DNA from 3 places in the Clostridium boliviensis genome. Region 1 is predicted to be linked to each of the others. Evidence: riboswitches for the same ligand, from Rfam matches in the RefSeq annotation. Region 1 holds a riboswitch; each other region holds the start of a gene.
What was found. Region 1 has a riboswitch for thiamine pyrophosphate ahead of thiM (hydroxyethylthiazole kinase). Riboswitches for the same ligand answer to the same signal wherever they lie in the genome.

Region 1 (4,744 bases):
ATTCTTCATTTCTGGAGGCTGTTGCCAGGATCATGTCGAATGAAGAGGGAAATGCTGTCTATTACAGGGATAATCAAAAGATAAGCCTGTATTATAAGACACTCAATGATCTGGGCTGGAAGATCATTTTTGAAATTCCGGAGAGTTCCATACATATGCCCCTGCACGAGCTGTCAGACACATTCATATTAATTTTCGGACTTTCCCTCCTGTTTATGTCCCTTACTATTTTTTTTCTTACAGAACATATTATTGATCGTCCAGTTAAAGCTATGTTAGGTGAGCTAAAGCAGAGCAGTGAAAAACTGGAGCAGTCCCTGAAAGAAAATGTTGCTTCCCAGAAACAATTAATCCAGCAAAATCAGATCTTAACAGAGCGGGAAACCCAGATGTACCACAGTCTTAAATATACCAGTTCCCTGATGGAAGCCATCCCGGATACGGTGTTTGTCATCTCTAAGGATGGGACTTTTCTTGACTGTATCGGAGACCGGGAGCATCTGTTTTTTACAAAAGAGGAGTTTATTGGAAAACATATCTCAGATGTGATACCTGCTTATATAGCAAATAAGAGCAAAGAGGTCATCAATCAGGTGTTTCTTACTGGAGAAAACCAGAAGATTGAATATGAGTGGATCAACGGGCAGACTACAGAATACCATGAACTGCGGGTTGTAAAATGGTTTGATGATAAAGTCATTGCAATTGCCAGAAACATAACAGATACCCATAATTACATAAAGGAAATCGAAGAGATCAGTTATTATGACCAGGTAACCGGCCTGCATAACAGAAGGTTTTTTGACAAAAAAGAGAAGGAATTAAACCAGACAGCAAATTATCCCATGAGTGTTATTTTTTCAGATCTCAATGGCTTAAAGCTTGTAAATGACTCCTTTGGCCATGAATACGGAGACAGCATGCTGAAACGTTATGCCGGGATATTAATGAATTCAGGCAAAGCTGCTGATCTGATCAGCCGTGTTGGAGGAGATGAGTTTGCAATTATCTTAAAAAGGTCGGATCAGCAAGATACAGAGCAGTATATCCGGGAATTAAAAGAGAAGTGCAAAGGAGAGACTATCAATGGAATCGAACTGTCAGTTTCTTTTGGATATTGTATTATAAAGGATGCCAGTTTATCCGTTCAGAATGCTGTTAAGCTGGCAGAAGATGAAATGTATCAGAACAAATTATATGAGTCATACAGCAGAAGAAGTAAAACTCTTGAGATTATCTTAAATACCCTTCATGAAAAAAATCCAAGAGAGGAGCAGCATTCCCAGAGAGTAGCAGAAATCTGTGAATTAATGGCAAAGAACCTGGAGATGTCTGACAGTGACATTAAGAAAATCAGAGCTGCCGGTCTGCTGCATGATATTGGTAAAATAGGAATTAAGGAAGAACTGCTGAATAAGCCGGGAGCATTAACAGAGGATGAGTTTCAGGAGATCCGCAGGCATTCAGAAATCGGATACCGTATATTAAATACTGCCCCCAATATGTCGGAGATCGCGGAGATAGTTTTATGCCATCATGAGCGTTGGGATGGTAAAGGATATCCCAAGGGAAGAAGTAAAACTGATATACCGCTTTTTGCCAGAATCATAGCAATTGTGGACTCTTATGATGCTATGACAAGTGACAGAAGTTACCGAAAGGCATTGTCGGCCTCCCATGCACGAGAGGAACTGATTCAGGGTGCAGGAACGCAGTTTGATCCGCAGCTGGTTGATTTTTTTGTGAAACAGGTAATGGGATAGAATTGACAGTGTCAGCCGGTTGTGTTAAAATCGAGAAAAATTAATATCGTTTTGGGGAGCTGGTGACCTGGCTGAGAGGAAGTAAGAACTTCGACCCGTTTAACCTGATATGGGTAATGCCAACGTAGGGACAGCTGATCTTTAACCATCATGAGATGTGTCTTTACAGGCATGTCTCATTTTTTTCTCTCAAAACAAAGAAAAGGAGCAGGAAAATGTTTGAACAAATGATTACAAATGTAAGAAACAATGTTCCGCTGGTACATGCAATCACAAACTATGTGACTGTAAATGACTGTGCCAACATCATACTGGCAAGCGGCGGGTCGCCTATTATGGCAGATGATATTAACGAGGTTCGTGATATCGCTGCTATATCCTCTGCTTTGGTTTTAAATATGGGAACGCTCAATGAGCGGACGATTGCATCTATGCTTGCAGCAGGAACAACAGCAAATCAGTGCGGTATACCTGTTGTTTTGGATCCGGTGGGAGCAGGGGCATCGGCATTTCGGAATAAAACAGTATTGCAGCTTTTGAAAGAGGTCCGGTTTTCCGTAATAAAAGGCAATATTTCTGAAATTAAATTTCTGGCTGCAGGAGAAGGAAGGACATCAGGAGTTGATGCCTGTGAGGCGGATAAAGTAACAGAGGTAAATTTAGGCAGCGTGGCAGATTTTGCGAAATCATTTTCTAAAAAAACAGGTTCCGTCATTGCTATTACCGGTGCCATTGATCTTGTGGCGGACCACGAGCATGTATATGCTATCCGAAACGGCCACCCCATGATGAGCAAAATCACGGGGACGGGCTGTATGCTTTCTATGGTAACCGGCAGCTATATTGGAGCGAATCCCGGTGATATTTTACGTGCAGCGGCAGCTGCAGTATGTGGAATGGGGCTGTGCGGGGAGCTGGCGCATAAGAGACTGTGTGAGCTTCAGGGCGGTACCGGCATGTACCGCATGCTTCTGATTGATGAAATGAGCAAATTGAATGAGAAAATACTGGAAGAAGGTGCAAACTATGAATGTATCGAAAGATAATATGCTTTTATATGTAGTTACTGACCGGACCTGGCTGGGCAACAGCAGGCTTTGTGAGCAGGTGGAGGAAATTGTACAATCAGGTGCCACATTTATCCAGCTTCGTGAAAAAAATCTTGATTATGATAGTTTTGCAGCCGAAGGGAGAGCCATTCGAACAATTACGTCTAAGTACAACATTCCTTTTGTGATCAATGATAATATTGAAGTCGCCCTGGCAGTGGGTGCAGATGGGGTTCATGTAGGACAAAAGGATTTAGATGCCAGAAAATGCAGGGAGCTGATCGGAGAAGATAAGATCCTGGGAGTATCAGCCCAGACAAAAGAACAGGCACTTCTGGCTGAGGAAAGCGGTGCAGATTATATCGGAGTGGGAGCTGTTTTTGAGACTTCCACCAAAACCGATGCAAATCCTGTTTCCTTTGATACATTAAAAGAAATCTGCAGCTCTGTATCCATTCCGGTGATTGCAATAGGTGGAATTAATGAAGATAATATTCAAAAACTGAAAGGGAGCCATATTGACGGAGTCGCAGTGATATCTGCAGTATTTGCTGCCAGGGATAAGAAAAAAGCGGTGAAAACCCTGTTATCTCTGGTAAAGGAGGCTGTGATATGAAAAAAGTACTTACGATCGCCGGCTCTGACTGCAGCGGAGGTGCAGGCATTCAGGCAGATTTAAAGACAATGACTGCCCACAAGGTATATGGGATGAGTGTCATTACTGCTCTGACGGCCCAGAACACCACAGGTGTCACATCAATTATGGACGTGACACCTGAATTTGCAGGGCAGCAGATGGATTGTATTTTTACAGATATTATTCCGGATGCGGTAAAAATAGGCATGGTTTCAAACAGCGGAATTATCAGGGTGATTGCAGAGAAACTGGAGAAATACAACGCCAGAAATCTGGTGGTGGATCCGGTTATGATATCAACCAGCGGCTCAAAGCTGTTATCCGAGGAGGCCATGGATACGCTTGTCAGCAGACTGCTTCCTGCCGCTTGTCTTATTACGCCTAATATTCCGGAAGCAGAAGCACTCTGTAATGTGAAAATTACAAATAAAAATGATATGGAAAAAGCGGCAGAGGCACTTTTTAAGCAGTTAAACAGTGCAGTTCTTATCAAGGGAGGTCATTTAACAGAGACTTCTGACGATCTTCTTTGTACAAGAGAGAAAATGGTCTGGATTCGGGGCAAACATATTGATAATCCAAACACGCATGGGACAGGCTGCACATTATCTTCTGCCATTGCCTGCAGTCTGGCCAAAGGATTTTCCATGGAACAGAGTATCAGAAACGCCAAAGCATATATTACCGGCGCTTTAAATGCACAGTTAGATCTGGGCAAAGGCAGCGGTCCGCTGAACCATATGTGGGGGATTGACACGAGCGGTAAATGGTTATAAATGTAATATTTAGTCGATTTTTGTAAGATTTATATTTCTAAATAACACAATCCCATGTATAATGTATATAAATATTACGATAAGGGGGATTGACGCACTTGAAGACGATAAAAGGGAAATTGTTTTTTGTTATTGTACTTTTGTTATTTGCGACCTCAGCAGTGAATGTGATTACAGGAATCAGTGCCAGCTATTTCAGTATTACGGAAAATACGAAAAATGACATGAATGCCATGGGAGAAATTGCTGATACTGCATTGGCTGCAGAGATTAACCTGTTAAAAGAACAGGCAGAAAATCTTGCAATCCAGATTGGAACAGTATCACAGGGTGACTGGAGTAAGAAACTGAACTCTATGGATTCAGCCCTGAAGAATACAAAGTTTCAGGCATTGGGGATTGCTGGTCCGGATGGAAAAATATTAAGCACTGATAAGACCCTGGATGGTCAGGATTTCTCACAAAAAAGCTGTTTCGCAGACAGTATCAGTGGAAAAACCACCATCTCTTCTACGGAAA
Region 2 (4,744 bases), on a different contig from region 1:
ACTCCCGTGTAGCGAGTCCCTTGTTGGATCCGATGGGAGAAGCCAGCGGCATAATAGAAGCAGCACCGGCACTCACAAGATCTCGAGCTGTATTCAAATCTGGATACATATAAGGCAGGACCACAAATCCTTCGTTTGCAAGAATTTCAGTGGCTTTGATGGTTTCCTGATTATCGGGCAGGAGATATTTGGAGTCCCGCATAATTTCAATCTTTACAAAGCTACCGCACCCTAAATCTCTTGCAAGTCTGGCGATACGCACCGCTTCCCCGGCATCTCTTGCACCGGAAGTATTGGGAAGCAGTGTGACCCCTTTTGGAATGTAATCCAGTATATTTTCCTGTTCTTTCGTATTGGCTCTGCGAACGGCCAGGGTGATGATTTCTGCACCGGCATCCTTTACCGCCGCTTGAATCAGACTCTGGGAATACTTTCCGGAGCCCAGAATGAAACGGGAGCTGAATTCCTGACCGCCAATGATCAGTTTGTCGTTTGATTGCATAATGTCTACCTTCTTTCTGTAATTCAGGCTTCATATTTTTCCGCAAGAATGCGGAGCGCCATATGTGCCTGATGTGCGGCGCACAACATGACTCGTGAGGACATAAGTCCAATATTATCCTCTACATCACTGACTTCATCTCCACAGAGATAGAAATGATCTGTAATCCTTCTGGTTCTTACAACGTTAGCAGAATCAATTCCTGCCATTCCGGAAGCGGCGATCAGATACCTTTCAGGCATCTTTTCCAGCACACTGTTTACCAGCATAGCTTTAGCCTCAGCCCCATCGAAGGCCTCACAAATGATATCCGCATTGCATAGCAGTTCATTAAAGTTATTCTCATCGATTTGCCTGGTATGTGTGATGACTGTTAAATATGGTGCGATTTCCTTTAAGTTTGCAGCAAGAGCCTCTGTTTTAAAGCATCCGGTTTGGGAAGCCTTATACTGCTGGCGGTGGAGATTAGAAACCTCCACTTTATCAAAATCAATCAGAATCAGCCTGCCCACACCTGCACGGGCAAGGGCAACAGCAATATTTGATCCAAGACCTCCAAGCCCGCAGATAGCGACAGTGGAGTTTGCAAACTTATCCTGCAAAGATTTTCCGTTTCGATTGTCAAGAGCACTCCTCATTTCCTCCAGTGTAGGAATGATGTTCATATCAACCACCTCCTACAAAACTGACTACCTCAACAACATCACCATTTTGAAGTACTGTTTTCTCATACTGTTCTTTTGTGACGATTACTCCGTTCCATTCAACTGCAATCCGCTTGGGATTGTAGCTGGTGCCTGCCAGATATTCTGCCAGTGTTTTTCCTGCTGCTTCATGAAAAATGCCACTGATTTTTATCATGATTTTAATCCTCCTTAAAAAAATAGGAAGCTGCCTGATTGGCAACTTCCCATAATATTAATAAATTCAGTCGTCCCTACGTTGGCATTATCCAAATCAGGTTAATGGGTCGAAAGTCACACTTTCCTCTCAGCCTGTTTGGGTAAAAACACCCGCAAGCTCCCCTGTATTAAATTATTATTAATAATACTACTATACGTGTGATTATGCAAGACAAATAACATGATATTCCTGAATAAATCGATAAGCCATCAATCGATTTCCTTCGCAAAGTCGCTTCCCCGGGACAACCAAATAGAGAGCGCGCAGAATGTAACAAAATAATAAGCAATTCATAATATAATGTATAGCTAATCCATATCAGTACGATTAAGAAAATTAGATAAATTATTTGAATACAAATTCAAATAAAAGGAGGGGTATTATGAAAAACAAAAAATTCAAATCAAATAAAGGCCATGTTTACTATAGAAGAACTAGCCGTTCTAGTGCATCAAGCAGATCATCTAGTCGTTCTTATAGTTATAGTAGATAGTATTTTTAAATGAAAAGATAAAGTATTAATAGTATGGACAAATATTATCAACCTGGTGAAACACTAAACGGCTATACTATTTTAAATAAGATAGGCGAAGGGCGATATGGAATTGTTTATTTAGCAGAAAATAGCAATTTTAAAAAATGCATTATAAAACAATTAAAAAAAGACACGTTAAAAACATCTAAAAAGAAACTGTATTACGAACAAGAAATATTAAAAAGTATAAATAATCCTAAGTTTCCCGCCTTTATTGAAAAATTGGAAGACGAGGATATACAAGCATATGTATTAGAATATATTTCAGGGAAAGTTTTTGAAGATTTATTATTTAATGATGAATATGTATTTAATAAAGTTCAAATATACAAAATCGCCACTCAGTTACTAGAGATAATAGCAATATTGCATCAACAGAATATTGTTCATAGAGATATTAGACCACCCAATGTTATCTTAAGGGGAAATCGAGATATTGTTTTAATTGATTTTGGATTAGCTAGATATATAGACAATAAAAAATATACTCAACAAACGGATTATTGGTACTTTGGAGATTTTTTGATTCATTTATATTATACATCGTGTTATCAAGACTTAGGGCTGGAAGAGAAGGCCTGGTACGAAGAACTTGATATAAACGAACATGAAAAATTGTTTTTAAAAAAACTTATGGGAATTGAAGATAGTTATACTAATTTGCAACAAATAGAAAATGATCTTCAAGAAATTAAAAATGAAAGTCTTTAATGATAATGAACCATATGGTCAAGAAAACATTTCTTAACTGTATGGTTCATATCGTAAGTAATGAATTATTCAAAACAGGAGAGAATCATTGTGAACATTTCACCACGTATTTTAGAAGTTCATAAGAAAAGTTTTTGTGCTAATGTATACTCTGTTAAACATTTCAGAATGATTGGTTTAATTGATGTAAATATCTTATATTATGATGGGGCAGAACGAGTAACATTAGCTTATTACAGTTCATCAGGTACTAATAATGGTAAGATCAAAGGTTTGTGGTACCCAATTGTAGGTATAAAAACAACTACAGGATCGTTTATAGAATTTACAGATTATTTGAATTTTGTTTTATCAAATAGTACAAACGACAGTATGGCGGAAAAAGGCTGGCTTGCTAAATCGCTTTTTTTCTACGCAGCCTTTTTCGACGATTCAATGATTGAAGGTTTTTCATGTGGAAAGCATTATGAGGATCTTTTAAATATTGGTAAAACTTTAAAATACTTATATGAAAATGATGAATTCTGCAATATTAGTTATCTTGATGCACATATGTTAAATGATATTGTAACTTCAAAAAAAATATATAGAGGAAATAGACATTCACAAAGAGAAAATTATGAACTTTTTATGCGAGATATATTTATTCAGGCTCAAAACTCCTTTGATTTTCATTTTAACTAGAATACTTAATAAAAAAAGTACATTGAAGAGTATGAAGTCAATTACAAGAGAGAAGAGCGAATCTCATAATTCCTTTGTTATGTAAATCACAATAAATGTTAATACGACAGGAATTAATACGGTGGTATTACCTGTATGGGTTCCTGTATCTGACTGCTGTGATCGACTGGAACAGCCCTTAATGAAATATATGGAGCATGGGGAGTATTCCACTATTCTCCCCATGCTCCTTGTCACTTAATCAGATACCTTTCAGGCATACATGACAATAGGAGGAGAGTAGAACGTAAATAACAAAACTGCTCCATAAAGCAAGGCAGCAAAGGAGGAGGAATCACATTGCTAAAAGTACTTCTATGATACAAATGCAAGCATTTTAATATAATTTGATTTAATAAAACAAAAAAGTGTTACTAGTTATAGATTTAAAACGTTTATATAATAGAAGACGGTTTATAACTACAAGATATAACGAAATAAGGAATGCTATGATTATGAAAAAAAGGACACTTTTTGTTATGTATTATTAGGCTTTTTTGATGAGGAGGTGAGTGAAACTAAATTTTATGGTATAATTTAGTTAATCCTGATTCAATGAAGTCTGTGAAAACAGATAGGGTAAAAGGTCGCACACATTATAGCTTCAAGTAAAAGTGTGGAACTTATAAATAATACGTGGAATCAAACCAACACCAACCATACAAGTATAGATGTTATGAAATGGTATTATTAGAGTTAGTGGTCATGCTAGCCTAAGTTTAATGTATATTTTACGGTTAAGCAGATTAGCATTTATTAAAAGATTAATAAGAGGAAAATAGCAATCGGGGCGGTGAACTGAAAAATTGGCACCCCTGCTATAACATTACGATGTGATAGAGTCGTCCTAATTATCTTAATTTATTTAAAGGAGATTTTATAATGTATAAGAAAAGTGCTGTTTTTAGTTATATTTTTATTTGTTGTATTATAATTTCAGGCTGCCAGAGAAGGGACTTAACATATGTTACAACAAATACAAATGAATACGTCTCTTCTAATAATAATATAGAAACAAAGAATCAGATAGCTATAGATTCTGATACAAATAATTTAGATATTGAAAAAGTAGAATTAGTTATAGAAAATAATATAAATAACGTTTTTGAAGGTAATATTGGGAATCAAAATATATGTATGGCTATTTATAGAGATGGTGAACAACTATCCGCTTCCTATATTACACAAAATGACGATGATGGCGAAATAAAATTGCAAGGAAAAATACAATTAGATAATGCTTCTTTTATTTTGCACAATGAAAATAATAATATAATTTTTAGCGGTACAATTAAACCTGATACAAAGGAAGGTGAATTATTGGATGGAAACTTTACAAATGTTGAGAAATCCCATTTTTCCCTTGTGTA
Region 3 (4,744 bases), on a different contig from region 1:
TGATGCGGAACACATTACTTAAGTTTTCATCGGCTATGACAGGAAAGATTTTTGCCGTATTATCAAGCCTTCTCCATCGTTCCCCCTGCGGGCTTTTTTTCATTGTGTCAGCACTCCTTAATTTAAGAAAAGGCGGATCTCTCCGGTCTCCCGGCAGAAATCCTCCTTTTTTTCACTAGACGCGGAAATAATATCCCACGCCCCACTTGGTATGCACATATTTGGGATCACTGGGGCTGGGTTCTATCTTCTCCCTCAGTCGCCTGACATGAACATCTACCGTACGGACATCGCCCGTATCCATAGCCTTGTTCCCCCATACATAAGTAAGCAGCTGTTCTCTGCTGTAAACCTTGCTGGGATTACAGGTTAAAAGCTCCAGAAGATCAAATTCCTTAGCTGTTAAATTGATCTCCTTGTCTGCGATAAAGACCCGTCTGGCATCCCTGTCCAGCTTTAAATCGCCGGCTGTTACCAGATGACTGTCTTCCTTCCGGTCCCGTCTTGCCTTCTTGGCATTTCTGCGCATAATCGCCTTAATTCTGGCTTTTACCTCCAGAATATTAAAGGGCTTTGTAATATAATCATCGGCTCCGTACTCCAGCCCAAGAATCTTATCTATATCATTGCCCTTAGCTGTCAGCATAATGATCGGCATCTCAGAAAATTCCCGGATCGCCTGACAAACTTCATATCCGTCAAATTTGGGAAGCATAACATCCAAAAGCACTACATCGTATTCCTTCTGCTTTGCCAGATTGATGGCTTCCTCTCCATCATAGGCACAGTCCACTTCCATACCGTCCTGCTCCAGACTGAATCTCATTCCCTTAACAATTAATTTTTCATCATCTACTACTAAAACACTTGCCATTTTACACCTCTGTCTTCTATTTAAACCGTAATATCATCTTTTATCTTCTGAAAGGCTGCCTCCTTAATCCCTGATATCTTCATGATGTCTTCAATCTTCTGAAATCCGCTGTGGCTTTCCCGGTAACGAATGATGTCATCCGCCTTTGCCTCTCCCACACCTCTTAAGGTCATCAGTTCTTCCTTCCCTGCCGTGTTAAGATTCACCTTATGACTGCCTTCCGGTAAATTTCCCAAGACAGATGTTCCCTGATCCAGAAGCCTTTTGGCTTCCTCCTGATCCGGCACCTGAATCTTCATCCCGTCTTTGACCTGTTCTGCCATGTTTAACGTATCGGCAGCTGCATTCTCCGTAAAACCTCCGGCCTCAGCGACAGCCTGAAAAACACGGCTTCCCTCCTCCAGCTCATAGACTCCTGGAGAAACCACCTCTCCGCATATATGTACATAGCAAATACGTGACGGTACCTCCGGCACTTCCGGTGATTCCTGGGAATCCGAAGCCGGAGTTTCCTCTTCTGAGGTAACAGGCGGCTCCTGAATGGAAACAAATGCTTTTTCTTCCCGGTATTTATGATTTCTGTTTAAGCCATAGCAAATGCTGCATAGTAATACGCACAAAGCTATGACTGCGATCTTAATCCTATGATAGTTCATGGAATCCTCCCTTTACAAAATTTTGCAAAAAAGGATTCCATCCTCAGCCCTTGTACCTATTCTACCTAAAGAAATAAGTAAATACAAGCACTATTTCCAAATTAGTTGAAGATTATAATGCCGATGATGGCAACAACGGCTCCAATTAGTTTTTTCCATTCAAAGCCCACCTTTTCCACCCCGAACAATCCAAAAACCTCCACTGCATAGGCAACAATGATCTGGGATACCACGATTATCAGAGCTGCCTTTGCAGGTCCTAAGGTTCCCATGCTTTTTACAACTGTATACGTAATAAATGCACCGATAATCCCCCCGATCAGCAGATATTTGGGATGAACCGAAAGCAGAGCTGAAATATTGTCCCTGCCTGAGAAATACCACAAAACCAGACATGTTAAAAATGCGGTCAGCTGAACCCAGCCAGTGGAAACCCACATGCTTGTCTGCTTGGAAACTCCCGTATTTAATACCCCCTGTATGCTCATGAGTGCTCCTGAAATCAGAGCTATGATAAAACCTGTCATAACACAACCTCCGCATCTGTATTTTAATAGAAAAATGCTATGATGCACTACTTTACTAGGTTGTGCTTAATTTACTTTTTTATACTTATTTTACAGTTTCAAATAACTTGACAAGAACTTTCATTTGGGTTATACTCACACCGAAATGAAAAAATTATGACACGCTGGGGGAGCCTTGGGCTGAGATTGGTATATACCTGACCCTTACTACTTGAACCGGACAATGCCGGCGGAAGGAAGCAATAGTAGTAGTAATCCCCTCCTGTGCATACGAAGGAGGTTTTTTTATGTCATTTTTTCTAACCTATTCTCAGGAATCCGGAGAATATTTTTTAAAACCAGCCGGATACGGGCTGATGGTTGCCGCACTTTTGGTGATTCTTCTGGGACTTCATCTGCTCACAGGCAAAGCTCTGCCTACCAGACAGCTGAAAACCCGGCAGATGGTAACCTGCGCAGGGGCAATGGCCCTGGCTATGGTGACTTCGTTCATCAAATTTGCCTCACTCCCATACGGTGGTTCCATCACACTGTTCTCCATGCTGTTCATCTGTCTCATCGGCTATATCTACGGCATTAAGGCCGGAATCATGACAGGAGTGGCATACGGAATTCTTCAGTTTATCATGGGACCATACATCTATGCGCCCGTTCAGGTTCTATTAGACTATCCCATTGCATTTGGATGCCTGGGACTTTCAGGATTGTTTCATAATAGAAAGTATGGTCTGATTCCTGGTTATATCGTGGGTGTTTTAGGCAGATATCTCTGCCATGTTATTTCCGGTTACATATTCTTTGCTTCCTATGTACCGGAAGACATGAATCCGCTTTTGTATACCTTTGGATATAACGCCACCTATATTGTGCCTGAGATGGTTGTAACTATTGTAATATTATATCTGCCACCGGTCATCGAAGCCATCAGCCAGATGAAACGCCAGGCAGTTAATGGTTAAAAGAATTTTAAAATAGCGTAGAAACCGCTGATCCATAAGCGAATCGCCTGTGGACCAGCGGTTTTTCTAAATCAAAGAAGCTCATGAATATCTTTTGTCTCATGATCCTCATACTTTATTATATTCCCTTCCCAGGTTCTGAATTTTATGTAACCAGGACCTCTGGAAATAATATAATTGGGGAATATAGGAGTCTTTCCCTGTCCCTTGGGCGCATTGACGATAAACGTCGGTATGGCCAGACCGGAAGTATATCCCCTTAAATATTCCATAATTTCAATTCCATCTTCGATTGAAGTATTAAAATGCGTGGTTCCCTGTACATGTTTTGCATGAAAAATATAATAGGGCCTTACTCTGCATTTCAATAACTCATGATTGAGTACGCGCATCACAAATTTATCATTGTTAACACCATTTAGGAGAACCGCCTGATTTCCAAGGACGATTCCGGCATCTGCCAGCCGTTCACAGGCTGCCTTTGATTCGTTTGTGATTTCCATGGGATGGTTGAAATGAGTGTTTAAATAAATGGGGTGATATTTCTTCAGAATGGCACAGAGCTCTTTCGTGATTCGCTGGGGCATCGTCACCGGTATTCTGGTTCCAAGCCTTATGTAATCCACATGAGGTATCTCTTTTAGCTGACTGATGATCCATTCCAGCTGTTCGTCAGACAGGGTCAGTGCGTCTCCCCCTGTAATCAAAACATCTCTGAGCTCCTCATTCTCTTTTATGTATTGGATTGATTCTAAAATCTTATCACGGGAACGATGAACATCCTGTTCCCCAATATTGCGCCTTCTCTGGCAGTGTCTGCAGTACATGGCACATTCATTGGTTACGTTGATAATCAGCCGGTCCGGATACCTTCTGGTAATACAGCCGGCAGGGTTGGTGTATTCTTCCGCCATAGGATCTAAATCCATGCAGGAATCTTCCAGCTCCTTATGGTTTGGGATACTCATGAGGCGTATGGGATCAAATCTGTTATCCGGATCTGCCAGACTTAAGTAATACGGAGAAATGGCCCATCGGAATTTTCTTCCCACTTCCTCAATCAGCTGCTTTTCTTTTTCATTGACCGGAAGAATCCGGCTTAAACTTTCCACATCGGTAATTCTGTTCTTCAGCTGCCATCTGTAGTCATTCCAGTCTTTTTCCGTAGCAGAATAAATATGAAGAATTCTGTTTTTCCGTTCTCTCAGCACATGATCTTTGCTGATGCCATTAGGAATCGATTTTCTTGCCTCAAGAAAATCTTCAATTCTTCCTTTTAATTCTTCTGCCCGTTGCAGCGAAATTTGACGTTTTTTCTCTTTTTCCATACATTTATTCTCCTTTTGCTCCAAAAGAAGCAACTTTATTATAACAAATAAGTTGTCAGTGAGTCAATGGGAATTGTACAGGTAAAAAAGCAAAAAAGAAGCCAGCTATTAACTGGCTGACTCCTCTTACTTTAACAGATTCTGGGAAGGCCTTCTCCATAAAGAAGATCAATGGACCGCAATCCCTTAAGCCTGGTTTTCATCATGACTCCGTTTCCTTCCATTATTGTTCCAATTATTCTGGCGTTGGTACCATATTTGCTGTTCTGCACTGCCTTTAATGCCTTTTGCGCCTGATTACCGGGAACAACAGCAATCATCTTTCCTTCATTTGCCATATAGAGAGGATCCAGCCCCAGAATACCACAGAAGCCTTTCACCTTCTGACTGACTGGTAGAT

Region 2: it holds a riboswitch for thiamine pyrophosphate, as region 1 does, so the genes downstream of both, thiS (sulfur carrier protein ThiS) here and thiM (hydroxyethylthiazole kinase) in region 1, are expected to answer to the same signal.
Region 3: it holds a riboswitch for thiamine pyrophosphate, as region 1 does, so the genes downstream of both, thiT (energy-coupled thiamine transporter ThiT) here and thiM (hydroxyethylthiazole kinase) in region 1, are expected to answer to the same signal.

The regions. Positions count from the first base shown of each region.
Region 1 covers NZ_JAWONS010000329.1:190,935-195,678, reverse strand. Annotated here, with positions in the region: gene RZO55_RS24560 (HD domain-containing phosphohydrolase) at 1-1,763, shown strand, start outside; TPP riboswitch at 1,806-1,912, shown strand; gene thiM (hydroxyethylthiazole kinase) at 1,979-2,809, shown strand; gene thiE (thiamine phosphate synthase) at 2,790-3,428, shown strand; gene thiD (bifunctional hydroxymethylpyrimidine kinase/phosphomethylpyrimidine kinase) at 3,425-4,225, shown strand; gene RZO55_RS24540 (methyl-accepting chemotaxis protein) at 4,324-4,744, shown strand, end outside.
Region 2 covers NZ_JAWONS010000278.1:34,562-39,305, reverse strand. Annotated here, with positions in the region: gene RZO55_RS18330 (thiazole synthase) at 1-502, opposite strand, end outside; gene thiF (thiamine biosynthesis protein ThiF) at 526-1,167, opposite strand; gene thiS (sulfur carrier protein ThiS) at 1,169-1,363, opposite strand; TPP riboswitch at 1,420-1,539, opposite strand; gene RZO55_RS18315 (protein kinase family protein) at 1,932-2,651, shown strand; gene RZO55_RS18310 (hypothetical protein) at 2,742-3,335, shown strand; gene RZO55_RS18305 (hypothetical protein) at 4,257-4,744, shown strand, end outside.
Region 3 covers NZ_JAWONS010000103.1:54,922-59,665, forward strand. Annotated here, with positions in the region: gene RZO55_RS06300 (DUF6320 domain-containing protein) at 1-103, opposite strand, end outside; gene RZO55_RS06305 (response regulator transcription factor) at 176-874, opposite strand; gene RZO55_RS06310 (helix-hairpin-helix domain-containing protein) at 895-1,530, opposite strand; gene RZO55_RS06315 (DMT family transporter) at 1,632-2,057, opposite strand; TPP riboswitch at 2,214-2,312, shown strand; gene thiT (energy-coupled thiamine transporter ThiT) at 2,345-3,016, shown strand; gene eam (glutamate 2,3-aminomutase) at 3,088-4,344, opposite strand; gene hypE (hydrogenase expression/formation protein HypE) at 4,476-4,744, opposite strand, start outside.